One region of the Streptomyces sp. 4N124 genome, then DNA from elsewhere that is predicted to be linked to it. Evidence: riboswitches for the same ligand, from Rfam matches in the RefSeq annotation. Region 1 holds a riboswitch; each other region holds the start of a gene.
What was found. A riboswitch is a leader RNA that binds a small molecule or an ion and turns the genes downstream of it on or off. The one in region 1 is predicted to bind cyclic di-AMP.
Positions count from the first base shown of each region.

Region 2: it holds a riboswitch for cyclic di-AMP, as region 1 does, so the genes downstream of both, ACTWQO_RS35685 (LysM peptidoglycan-binding domain-containing M23 family metallopeptidase) here and ACTWQO_RS24350 (transglycosylase SLT domain-containing protein) in region 1, are expected to answer to the same signal.
Region 3: it holds a riboswitch for cyclic di-AMP, as region 1 does, so the genes downstream of both, ACTWQO_RS44155 (NlpC/P60 family protein) here and ACTWQO_RS24350 (transglycosylase SLT domain-containing protein) in region 1, are expected to answer to the same signal.

Region 1 covers NZ_JBQQBS010000024.1:121,540-125,745, forward strand. Annotated here, with positions in the region: gene ACTWQO_RS24345 (HAD family hydrolase) at 267-1,079, shown strand; gene ACTWQO_RS24350 (transglycosylase SLT domain-containing protein) at 1,083-1,565, opposite strand; cyclic di-AMP (ydaO/yuaA leader) riboswitch at 1,569-1,731, opposite strand; gene ACTWQO_RS24355 (CocE/NonD family hydrolase) at 2,014-4,005, opposite strand.
Region 2 covers NZ_JBQQBS010000048.1:42,825-47,030, forward strand. Annotated here, with positions in the region: gene ACTWQO_RS35675 (TetR/AcrR family transcriptional regulator) at 1-200, shown strand, start outside; gene ACTWQO_RS35680 (SGNH/GDSL hydrolase family protein) at 234-1,019, opposite strand; gene ACTWQO_RS35685 (LysM peptidoglycan-binding domain-containing M23 family metallopeptidase) at 1,254-2,219, opposite strand; cyclic di-AMP (ydaO/yuaA leader) riboswitch at 2,224-2,388, opposite strand; gene ACTWQO_RS35690 (alpha-galactosidase) at 2,686-4,206, opposite strand, start outside.
Region 3 covers NZ_JBQQBS010000081.1:14,832-19,037, forward strand. Annotated here, with positions in the region: gene ACTWQO_RS44150 (tellurite resistance/C4-dicarboxylate transporter family protein) at 1-438, opposite strand, end outside; gene ACTWQO_RS44155 (NlpC/P60 family protein) at 552-1,715, opposite strand; cyclic di-AMP (ydaO/yuaA leader) riboswitch at 1,724-1,894, opposite strand; gene ACTWQO_RS44160 (ScyD/ScyE family protein) at 2,158-3,246, shown strand; gene pcrA (DNA helicase PcrA) at 3,372-4,206, shown strand, end outside.

The DNA of each region.
Region 1 (4,206 bases):
CCAGGTGTGTCATGTGGTCGCGGCACACGTTACGGGGGCGAGGCCTGCTACGGCAGCCGCAGGTCAGCGACGTCGCCGAAGCCGTTCCGGACGGCGGGGGCGGTCTTCTGGAGGTGCCTTGGGGAAGGAGACGTCACGGCGTCACGGTGTCATTCGCTCCGGGGGCGTCCCGAGGGAGTGAAACGGGGACTCTCCGGCCCAAGTCACCGTAGGAGGCGTCCTGTTCGCGTCGAGTCGGTCGGGCTTTCTGTCCGTATTCTCTGATCATGGCCGCACCCATCGCATATTCACTCATCGCCACTGATCTGGACGGCACCCTGCTCCGGGGCGACGACACGCTCTCCGACCGGTCGCTCGCCGCGCTTGCGCAGGTGACGGCGTTCGGCGCCCGGCACTTGGTGGTGACGGGGCGGCCGGCCCCGAGGGTGCGGCCGTTGCTCGACATCCTCGGCAGCGAGGGGCTCGCGGTGTGCGGACAGGGCGCGCAGGTGTACGACGCCGGCGCGGACCGTCTGCTGTGGTCCGTCACGCTGGACCGGGAGCTGGCCGAGACCGCGCTCGGCAAGATCGAGGCGGAGATCGGGCAGGTGTACGCAGCCGTCGACCAGGACGGCGTCGACGGGCTCACGCTCATCGAACCGGGGTACCTGATGCCCCACCCGACCCTGCCCGCCGTACGCGTGGGGCGCCGCGACGACCTGTGGTGCGCGCCCATCAGCAAGGTGCTGCTGCGTCATCCCGCCCTGTCCGACGATGAGTTGGCGGCGACGGCGCGCGCGGTGGTGGGTTCACTCGCGACGGTCACCATGTCGGGGCCCGGGACCGTCGAACTCCAGCCATGCGGGGTGACCAAGGCGACCGGTCTCGCGCTGGCCGCCGAGCATCTGGGGCTGGGACCTGGGCAGACCATCGCTTTCGGGGACATGCCCAACGACATCCCCATGCTCGACTGGGCGGCGCACGGCGTCGCCATGGCCAACGCCCATCCCGAACTCAAGGCGGTGGCCGACGAGATCACCCTGTCGAACGAGGACGACGGCATCGCCGTCGTCCTCGAACGTCTCTTCCCGACGGGGTAGTTCTCAGTACGCGCCGAAGACGTTGTCGATCGAGCCGTACCGCTGGAACGCGTAGTTGCAGGCGGCGGTGATGTTGGCGACCGGATCGTACGGGTTGTACGCGGTGCCGGCCACGTGGTAGGCCTCGAAGGTCGGGTCGATGACCTGGAGGAGGCCCTTCGACGGGGTGCCCGCGGCGGCGTTGGAGTCCCAGTTGTTGATGGCTGCCGGGTTGCCGGAGGACTCCCGCATGATGTTGCGGTAGATGCCGTCGTACGACCCGGGGATGCCGTTCTGCGCCATCACCTGGAGGGACGCGCGGATCCAGCCGTCGAGGGTGTCGGCGTAGCCCAGCGAGGTGGCGGTGGCCACGGTCGGGGTGGCCGCCGAGGCGCTGGTCGCGCCGATGACCGGCAGCGCGAGGACGGCGACGCCGGTGCCGGCGACGGCGATGGCGCGGGTGATGCGAGCGGTTCTGGTACGGCGGTGCTTACCGGCTGCAGCCATGGCGAAGTTCCTCTCCGGCGCCTGCGAGGTGAGCTGTCGGGTTCGGGCTGGGAGGTGCCCGGCCACACCCTCACGGGCATGGCTTCACCCCGAGCCGTCCCGGCACGGTGTCCGGTCCGGCGGCTTACCTGGGTCCCCCGCTCCTGCCGTGCGGTGAGTTGGTCAATGGGTCGTTCGGGCGGTGGCAGGATTCGGCGTCCGCCCGACAGGCCGGGAACGTATGCGAGAGCACATGTCCGAAACAAGTACCGGATTCACACATCGCACCTATTGACCTTGGTGTGGGGCGAATGTGCTGCTTGATCCTTTGCGGTTGCCAAGCCCAACTGGCCATGGCGAAAGGCGGATCGGCGGATGCCTGTGTGTTTTCTGTGCAGGTCGGGACGTGAGTCACGTCACGCGTGTCCGCAAGCGCGGCAAAACGGGCAATCGGACCAAGAGGGCTTTATCAACCGGCCGTTCGCGGGATGCGCTTCTCCCAGGTCCGATGGAAGAGGACTTGGCCGCCCTCCGTGCAGATCACCTCGTCGGAGGTGGTGAAGTGGTCCCCGTCGCAGCTGATCTCCGAGCGGGTGCGGACCGTGGTGTCCCAGCCCTGTTCCGGGCGGTGCAACCGGATCGACCAGTCCGAGCGGGTGCGGGCCGACAGTGGGTCCGTCTCGTCGATCGTGTACGTCTCCAGCGCGTCCTCGGTGGACTCCAGCCCGTCGGGGTACGCGCGCGTGCCGCCGTACCTCGGGTCGACCTCAAGCCGCCACGTGCCCCGCGCGACGTCCCGCACCACCAGGCGTCCGGGGCGCGGCTCGTCGAGCGTGGCGGGGAAGTTGACGCCCAGCGGCTCAGCCTGCTCGGGTTCCTCGAAACGGATATTACGGTCGAATTCGCGCTTCCGTACGGGCAGTTCGAGGAAGCTGCCCGCCGGGTCCAGGGTGAAGCCCGCCGCCGAGTCGGGCTGCGGCCAGATCCACGGCCAGTACGCGGAGGAGACGGCGAGCCGGATGCGGTGGCCGGGCGGGAAGGCGTGGCCGACGGCATTCAGCTCGAAGGTCACCTCTTCGGTGGTGCCCGGCGTCCATGGCACGGTCCGGTCGCGGCCCTGTCGTGCCGAGAGGTTCAGTGCTCCGCGCGTGACCAGGGTCGACGAGCCGTCCGGTGCTATGTCACATACCCTCGCCACGACCTGCCCCCGCGGCGCCTGGGCAGTCACCCGCAGCCCCACCCGCGCCCGCCCCAGCACCCACGTCTCCTCGGCCACCGGAAACTCGAAGCACACCGACCGCGCGTCCTCCTCCCGCTGGTCCGGCGGCAGGTCGGCATCGTTGCCGAAGGGAATGAAGCGGCCGGCGTCGACCCCGGTGTGCATCGGCGACCGTACGAGGACGGGGGCGCCCTGACAGGCGTACGTCACCGTCGTCACGTTCGGGGAGGGCAACGCGGGCTCGCCGACCCAGCGGCCGGGCAGGGTGCCGTACACCGTGGCGGGGCGGTGGGAGTCGGTGACGTAGGCGCGCAGCAGGGGCTCGGGGAGTGCGCCCCTGCCCTTCAGCCAGTGGTCCCACCAGCGCAAAGTCTCCTGGAGGAAGCCGATCGCCGGACCGGGCGACAGGCCGCGGTCCGGGTACTGGTGCGACCAGGGGCCGATCAGTCCTCGTACGCGATCGGGTGGGAGGTGCTCGACGAGCCGCAGCACGGTGTCGCGGTACGGGTCGTGCCAGCCGCCCACCGCGAGGACGGCCGCCTTGATCGCGCCGTAGTCCTCACACACGCTGCCACGGCGCCAGTAGCGGTCCCGGGTCTGGTGGGCGAGCCAGGTGTGGACGAGGGGCTGGACGGCCTCCAGGCGCTCGACCCACATCTCGCGCCAGGCGGCCTCGCCGACGTGCCGCGGATCGGGCGGCCGGGAGGAGAAGGCGAGCATGGCGGCGGCCCAGGCGTGCATGTCCACCGCGAGGACGGAACCTCCCATGTAGTGCACGTCGTTGTCATAGCGATCGTCCGTCGAACAGACGGTCACGATCGCCTTGAGCGGCTCGGGCGCGAGGGCCGCGATCTGGAGGGAGTTGAAGCCGCCCCAGGAGATGCCGAACATGCCCACCTTGCCGTCGCACCAGGGCTGCGCCGCCAGCCAGTTGACCACCTCGACCCCGTCGGCCAGCTCCGTCACCGCGTACTCGTCGCCCGGGACGCCCTCACTGTTGCCGTGCCCGCGCACATCGACCCGGACGGAGGCGTAGCCGTGGCCCGCGTACCAGGGGTGGCGCTGGAAGTCGCGGGGAGCGGTCCAGTCGGTCAGGCGGTACGGAAGGTATTCGAGGAGCGCCGGTACGGGCTCGTCGGTGAGCGGGCGCCACGCGCGCGCGTAGAGCAGGGTCCCGTCCGACAAGGGGATACGGAGGTCCTCATGAGTCGTCTCGTAGGGGAAGGACGTACGGATGTTCATGGACACACCTCCCTACTTCCGGGTAAGTCGATAGATATCCATTCTTTTCAGATGATCGAAAACATACCGGTCGTGATCCGATACCGCCCGTGCTGCACGGGTGGGTGGGCATCGGTGATCGAAAGGTGACCGGATACGCTGACTTGAGTGATGGCAGCGACCTATCGACAAACCGTGTAAACGCCAGTGGACACCAGCAGA
Region 2 (4,206 bases), on a different contig from region 1:
GAGTGGTCGCGGGCGAGTTCCGCTGCCCGGATCCCATCGGCACGGCCCTGCGCCTCACGGCCCTCCTCGATGGACTCGCCGTACAGATGACCGCCTACACCGGAGCGGTGTCACGCGCGCGGGCGCAGGAATGGGTGGATGACGCTCTCGCCCGCGAACTGGGGCTGGAGCGGGAGGCGTTCACGGCGTCGGGGCGGTGAGCCTGGCCGCCCACCGCCCCTCGATCCACAAGCTCAGGCCACAGACGCGATCCGCTCCTTGATGTCGTCCGGCGACAGCGTGCCCTTCGCCGTCACATGGTCGCCCGACGACTCCCCGCGCAACCGCCGCCCGATCCACGGCACCAGATACTCGCGCGCCCAGTGGACGTCGTCCCGCCGCACTTCGAGGGTGCCGCGCGGCGGCAGCGGGGGCCAGGGCTGCTCGGGGTCGGCCGGGATATCAAGCCCGAGGACCTGGCCCGCGCGCAGCGCCACGCGCGTGTGCCCCTCGGCCGAGAGGTGGAGCCGGTCGTCGTCCCAGGCCCGCCGGTCCTGAATGGTCTTCAGGGACCACAGGTCGAGTACCGGGCAGCCGTACCGGTCGGCGACGGCCCGGACATGCCCGTTGTAGGTGGCGATCTTGCCGCGCAGATGCTTCAGCACCGGGACGCCCCGGGTGTCGAAGCCGGTCGTCACCATGACGGTGCCGACGGCCGAGGTGAGCCGGACGATCGCCCGCTCGAAGCGCTCGGCGACCTCGTCGGGGTCGGTTCCGGGCCGGATGATGTCGTTGCCGCCCGCACAGAACGAGACCAGGTCCGGGGCGAGTTCGGCGGCCCGCGGGAGTTGGTCGGCCACGATCTGGTCGAGGAGTCTGCCGCGCACGGCAAGGTTGGTGTACTCGAAGTCGCCCTCCGGCCGCCGGTCCGCGAGCAGTACCGCGAATCGGTCGGCCCAGCCGACGAACGCCCCGTCGGGGCCGGGGTCGCCGACGCCCTCGGTGAAGCTGTCCCCCACCGCCACGTACGACCCGATCACTGATCTGATGTCATTCTTCGAATCGTCTGCCACGTCGGCCCATGATTCACCTTCGGATGTGAGCTACGCGACCGTAGGAAGGGGTTGACGGACGGTGAGATAAGCCACTCCTAAAGTGTTCGCCAACTCAGGAATATGTCCCGACCGTGGTTACCGCACAGCCAACACCGAAGGCCGGACCCGGGGATCGGGGTCCGGCCTTCGGTGGCGTGGGGGACGCTTCAGGCGCCGGTGTCAGCTGACGGAGACACCCTTCGAGCGGAGGTAGGCGACGGGGTCGACGTCCGAGCCGTAGTCCGGGGTGGTGCGGATCTCGAAGTGCAGGTGCGGGCCGGTCGAGTTGCCGGTCGAGCCGGAGAGGCCGATCTGCTGGCCCGCGGTCACGCTCTGGCCGCTGGAGACGGAGAGCGAGGACAGGTGGCCGTACTGCGCGTAGTAGCCATCGGCGAGCTTGATGACGACCTGGTTGCCGTACGAGCCGGCCCAGCCCGCGGAGACGACCGTGCCCGCGCCGACGGCCTTGAGCGGGGTGCCGCTCGGGGCGGCGAAGTCGACGCCGGTGTGGTACCCGCTGGACCACATGCTGCCCGACATGCGGTACGGGGTGCCGACGCTGGCACCGGCCACGGGGAGGGTGAAGCCGCCGGCCGTACTCGTGGTGTCGGAGGACTGGGTGGTCGCCGTGTTCGAGGACGACTTCGACGAACCAGAAGCGGACGAACCAGATGAATCAGAAGAACCGGACGACTTCGGCGAAGAAGAGGATGACGAAGACGAAGCCGACGAAGAGGACGACGACTTGGAAGAACCGGTCGTGGCCTTCTTGCCGATCGAGAGCTTCAGGCCGGGGTGGATCAGCGCCGGGTCCGAGCCGACGGCCTCACGGTTGTCCGCATAGAGCTTCTGCCAGCCACCGCTGACATTCTGCTCGTCGGCGATCTTCGAGAGGTAGTCACCGGCCCGCACCGAATAGGTCCGCACACCCGAACTCTTCGCGGCGGCGGTCTTCTCGGCAGCCTTCTTTTCGGTCTTCGGAACCGACTGAACGGCCTTTTCCGAAACCGACTTGGCGGGAGCGGCATGCGCTCCGGTGGCCCCCAGGAGCGGGAGAGCGAGCGCGGCGCCACCGGTTCCGGCGACGGCGATCGAGCGGGTGAAGCGATGACTCTTGGGACGGCGGTGCTTACCCTTCGCGGGCATGACGAATTCCTCTCCGGCGCCTACGAGGTGAGCTGTCGGGTGCGGACTGGAGATGTCCGGCCGCGCGGTGGCGACTTAACCCCTAGCCGTTCCGGAGACCGGAACAGGCGGTTGTACCTGTGGGTCCCCCGCTCCTGCCGTTCACGGGTGAGTTGAGCGGTCTCCGGGCGGCGGCAGGATTGGGCGTCCGTCCGGATTGGTGGCGAACGTAAGCGACCAAGACGCAAAGGGACAAGCAAGAGGTTCCATGGCTGCGCGTTTCTCTTGATCCCTTGCGAGAAAACCCAGTCACCCTCCGTGAATTCCGCCCCGGTCGGCGCATTCAAATCCCCTGGAAAAACACCTGAATTACGTGAACATGACGGACAACGCTCGGTCACGAATATGACGCTGCTCACGCAGCTTCTCCCCAGGACGCTTTATTCCAGAGCGAGTTGGAACGAAGATCCTAATTCGGACAGATCACTCAGATGCGACGCAGCCGGAGAACCGTCGCATCAAGGTCGCCACGCAGCCCCGTGCACAACCCGTGATGCAGCAAAACCGCACCCCGGTGAACTTCGCCCGTTTCGCGGCATTCATACGACGCTGTCGGGTCGAGGCCGCGCAGCCGCACCACCGGAACGGGTTCGCCGTAACGCTGCGCCTCGAGCCAGGCGAGGACGACGGTCTCGTCGCCGAGCACGTACTGCACCGCACTCAGCCCGCCCTGCGGCGGCCGCAGCCGGTAGACGTCGCCGCGCTGCACGAGGGGCCGGATCTCCTTGTAGAGACCCACCCAGTTCCGAGCCTCGGCCAACTCGTCGTCCGTCCACTCGGTGAGGTCACCGCCGACCCCGAGCACTCCGGCCATGGCGCTCACGAACCGGAAGCGCAGCGAGCTGACCCGGCCGTTGAGCTGGACGTTGGGGCTGTCGGTGACCCACGCGGCCATGACACGTGCCGGGTGGATCTGGCTGAAGCCGTGCTGGATGGCGAGCCGGTCGAGCGGGTCGGTGTTGTCCGAGGTCCACACCTGATCCGTACGGCTCATGATCCCGAGGTCGATCCGGCCGCCGCCGCCCGAGCAGGACTCGAAGGCGACGCCGGGGTGCGCGTCCCGCAGCCGGTCCAACAAGCCGTACAGCGCACGCACATGGTCGACCCACAACCGCTGCGGATACGCCTCTCCCGGCCAGCCCGCATCGGTGAAGCAGCGATTGAAGTCCCACTTCACATAGTCGATCGGGGCACTGGAGAGAAGCGTGTCGAGCTGCTCCCAGAGGTATTCCTGAACGTCGTCGCGGGCGAGGTTCAGTACGAGCTGATTGCGGAATTCCGTCCGCTTGCGCCCGATTTGATGCTGCACCCATTCAGGATGGGCGCGATACAGGTCGCTGTCCGGATTGACCATTTCGGGCTCGACCCAGATACCGAACTGCATACCGAGGCCGTGCACGTGGTCCGCGAGCGGCTTGAGCCCGCCGGGGAAGCGGTCGGGGTTGGGCGTCCAGTCGCCGAGCCCGGCCCGGTCGCTGGTCCGCGCCCCGAACCAGCCGTCGTCGACCACGAACAGCTCCACGCCCATGCCCGCGGCCCGTCGCGCCAGCGCCCGCTGCTGCTCCTCGGAGATCTCGAACTCGGTGGCCTCCCAGGAGTTGAAGAGCACCGGCCGGTCCTCGCCCGCGTCCGGAATGACATACGTCCGCTGGTACGCGTGCCAGGCGCGGCTCGCCCCGCCGTAGCCGGCGTCGCTCCACAGGCCGGCGAAGACGGGCGTCGTGAACGACTCGCCCGCCGCCAGTCGCAGCAGGCCCGAGTCGTCGTAACCGGCGCCGCCGGTGATCTGCACGCGCGCGTCGGCGAGTTGCGCCACGGCGATCCGCCAGGACCCGGACCAGCCGAGCGCGCAGCCATAGACCTCGCCGCGCTCCTCGGTCGCGTCGGCGTCCAGCGCGACCCAGGGCAGGTGCTGATGTCCGGTATGTCCGCGACGGCTGCCGATGAC
Region 3 (4,206 bases), on a different contig from region 1:
GCCGAGCACCGCGAGCCCCTGCGTGGCCACGCAGCCCAGGAACACCGCGCCCGGCATACGCCGCCGCCAGTGCCGTACGACGGCGACGAGCAGCACCGGGCACAGCACGGCGGCCAGCGCGAGCAGCGCCTCGGCGAGCGGCTGCCAGTCCAGGGCGGAGAAGCGGGTGCCGAGGACCGTCGTCGCCGCCACGGCGGTGAGAGCGCCCGGCGTCGCCGCCTCGGCGACCCACCTCTCCCGCTGCCGCAGCAGCCGTACGACGAAGTCCGCGGCCAGCCCCAGCCACGCCGCGCAGGCCACCGCGAGGGCGATACGGGACAGGACCTCGTACCCCGTCAGATGCAGACCGACCGACACGATGCCGGTCGCCATCACGGCGGCACCGGCCGCCGGTGAGCGCTGTGCCCACCAGGCGCGGAGGGGAGAGGGGCGGGGCATGGCCCCGATGGTAGGGAGCGGCACGCGCCTTGAGAGCGGGGCACGCGCGCGTGCGTACGGAAAACGCACGAGCGCGTGCGCACGGGAAACCCCGGTGCCGCGTCCCTGTCCTGTCAGGCGGGCCGTACCACGCTGTGGATCGACGACTCACCGTCGTAGTAGATCGACTCCTCACGCACATAGGCCCCCGGCTTCGGCGCGTGGATCATCATCCCGTTGCCGATGTAGATGCCGACGTGGCTGATGTCGTCGTAGAAGAAGACCAGGTCGCCGGGTTGGGCGGCGGAGAGGGAGACGGTCGTGCCGGCGTTCACCTGGTCCCAGGTGGTGCGCGGGAGGGAGATGCCGGCGGCGTTCCACGCGGCCTGGGTGAGGCCGGAGCAGTCGTAGGAGTCGGGGCCCGTGGCGCCCCAGACGTACGGCTTGCCGATCGTGGAGCGGGCGAAGGCGAGGACCTTCTCGGCCTTCGTGGCGTACGAGGAGTCGGCCACGGAGGTGTCGGAGGACTCCGACGTGCCGGTGCCGCTCTCCTGCTGCCGTTGCGCCTCCTCCTGGGCCGCCGCCTCCGCCGCGGCCTGCTGCCTGGCGAGTTCCGCGGCCTTGCGCTCGGCCTCCTGCTGCTTCTGCCGCTCGATCTCCGCGAGCCGCGCCTTCTCCTCGGCGGTCAGCTTCGACAGCAGCTCGCGTGCGTCGGCCAGCTTCTGCTGGACGGTCGTCTTGGCGGTCTTCAGGTCGCCCTGCGACTCGGTGAGCGTCTCCAGGCTCGCGGTGGCTTCCCGGCGCTTCTCCATCGTCGCGGACTGCTGCGTGACGAAGTCGTCGACCGCCTCCTTCTGACGGCCGGTCATCCGGTCCATCAGCTGGGTCTGGTCGAAGTAGTCCTGCGGGGTGTCCGCGAGCAGGAAGGTCGCCGTGTCGGGGGCGGAGGCGCCGGTGCGGTACTGGGCCGAGGCGAAGGAACCCAGTTCCTCGCGCGCCTCGTTGAGCTTCTGCGTGCGCTGCGCGACGTCGTCGAGGAGGGTGTCGACGCGCTTGCGCTGCTTGGTGGTCTTCTCTTTCGCCGAGTTGTACTTCTCGGTCGCCGACTCGGCCTGGCGGTAGAGGTCGTCGACCTTCTTCTCGACCTCTTCGAGACTCGGCTTGTCGTCGGCCGGGGGAGCGGCGTTGGCCGACTGGGACAGCAGGGCCACGGAGGTGAGGGCCGCCGTGGCGAGGGCGGGGGTCCGTATGCCTGCGACGCGCGAACCCGAAGGACGCGACTTGCGGTGCGACGCCAAGGGAGGCGACTCCTTCCATCTTCCGCCTACCGAGTTAGCTGTCGGGTTCGGGCGGGTGGTTCGGAAGGGTTGCCCTACGACCGCTTCCCGAAGGGAAGTCCGGTCGATTCACCCCAAGTTCGGTGGGTCCCCGGCTCCGGTCTGCCCAGCGGGCGCGCCGGACTCGGCGGAGGCCGTACGGCCCGGCGACGTTCGCCGGTAGGGGTCGTGCGGCCTGGAGGAACGCTAGCCAACTCGTGTGGCCCCTGTGAAGGTTGATGGGCGAAATGCCCGATACATTTTCGTGACCTTAGCCTGGGGCGTCGCTCGCCGTGGTCAATACGCAGGGGTCTGCGGCGAGTTGCTCGTATTTTGTCCGGAGTGACAGCGTCCGCCCGCTTCGGGGCGGTAGCTTCCAGCCAGCCACGGTCGGGAGCCGTGGCGGCTGAGAGGGAGTACGGCCATGAGGACACGCACCGCACTCGTCATCGCCACAGGAGTCGCACTCACCGCCACCGCGGGCATCGCACCCGCGAGCGCAGGCGCCGGACAGGACAGCCACACCGGCGGCAAACCCGTCGTCCGCGTGATCGCGAAGGGCCTCGACAATCCGCGCCAGCTGTCGTACGACCACGGGCGCCTGTACGTCGCCGAGGCCGGCCGCGGCGGCAAGCAGTGCATCGGGGAGGGGCCGGAGGGCGAGACCTGCATCGGCCTCTCGTCGGCCGTCACCAAGATCTACTGGAACGGGGGCGCATGGAAGCACTACAGGGTGGTGCAGGGCCTGCCCTCGGCCGCCGCCCCGGACGGCGGCTTCGCGACCGGCGTCGACGGCGTCTCCGCGCGGCACGGCAAGCTCTGGGGCGTCGAGACCTTCGCCCCGCCGGAAGCCGGAGTGCCCACGACGCCGCCCTGGAACAAGCTCGGCAAGCTGCTGAAGATCACCCACGGCAAGGCGAAGATCGCCGCGGACATCGCGGCCGTAGAGCTGAAGCACAACCCGCACAAGGCATCCGTGGAGTCCAACCCGTACGCCGTCCTCGCGCTCCCCGACGGCCGCAAGATCGTCGCGGACGCCGCCGGGAACGACCTGATCGAGGTCTCGCCGTCCGGCCGGGCCCGCCCCTTCACCGTCTTCCCGGACCACGACAAGAACCAGTCCGTCCCGACCTCCCTGGTGCTCGGCCCCGACGGCAAGCTCTACGTCGGCGAGCTCAACGGCGAGACCGAGAAGCCCACCGCGCGCGTGTGGCAGGTCGACCCCTGGACCGGCAAGATCCTCGGCTGGAAGTCCGGCTTCGGCTCGATCACCGGCCTCGCCGTCAACGACAAGGGCGACCTGTACGTCAGCCAGCTCTTCGCCGGCGTCGTCACCAAGGTCTCCCACGGCAAGCGGACGAACGTGAAGGTGCCGTTCCCGGCGGGCGTGGCCGTCGACCCGTACGACGGCAAGGTCTATGTCTCGGCCTGGTCCGTCGCCGACCGGGACGGAACGGATCTGGGGCAGGGGAGGACGCCGGGCGGCCAGGTCTGGAAGATCCTCGGCTTCTGAGCCGGCCGGCCTTCTTCTGGGCCGACTGAGGGTTCGCACACTCTGAGACCCTTGGGGCTTGGAATTCGGCGATGTTCTCAGGGCGGCGGCGGGCTGTCAGTGGGGCGCCCTAAACTCGGAGAGCGATGAGCAGCCTCTTTGATGACAGCTTCCTGGCGGACCTCCAGGCCCCGCGGGCCCATGCGGAGGAACCCCCGCCGCCGCCCGAGGACGATCATGTGCCGGAGCCGGTTCCGGACGATCTGTTCGGCGGGAAGTTCGACGCGCCGCCGGACCGGGACGCGTACTACCGGGACGGCGCCCACCGCCCGGCGGTGGACCCGGCCGCGCTCCTGGACGGGCTGAACGAGAACCAGCGAGCGGCCGTCGTCCACTCCGGCTCCCCGCTGCTCATCGTGGCCGGCGCCGGCTCCGGCAAGACGCGCGTGCTGACGCACCGCATCGCGTACCTGCTCGGCGAGCGCAAGGTGCACCCCGGCCAGATCCTCGCGATCACCTTCACCAACAAGGCCGCCGGTGAGATGAAGGAGCGCGTCGAGCAGCTCGTCGGCCCGCGCGCGAACGCGATGTGGGTGATGACCTTCCACAGCGCATGCGTACGCATCCTGCGCCGCGAGTCGAAGAAGCTCGGCTTCACGTCATCCTTCTCGATCTACGACGCCGCCGATTCCAAGCGTCTGATGGCCCTGGTCTGCCGCGACCTGGACCTCGACCCCAAGCGCTACCCGCCCAAGTCCTTCAGCGCCAAGATCAGCAACCTCAAGAACGAGCTGATCGACGAGGAGGACTTCGCCGCCCAGGCCACCGACGGCTTCGAGAAGACCCTCGCCCAGGCATACGCGATGTACCAGTCGCGCCTGCGCGAGGCCAACGCCCTCGACTTCGACGACCTGATCATGACGACGGTCAACCTGCTGCGCGCCTTCCCGGACGTCGCCGAGCACTACCGCCGCCGCTTCC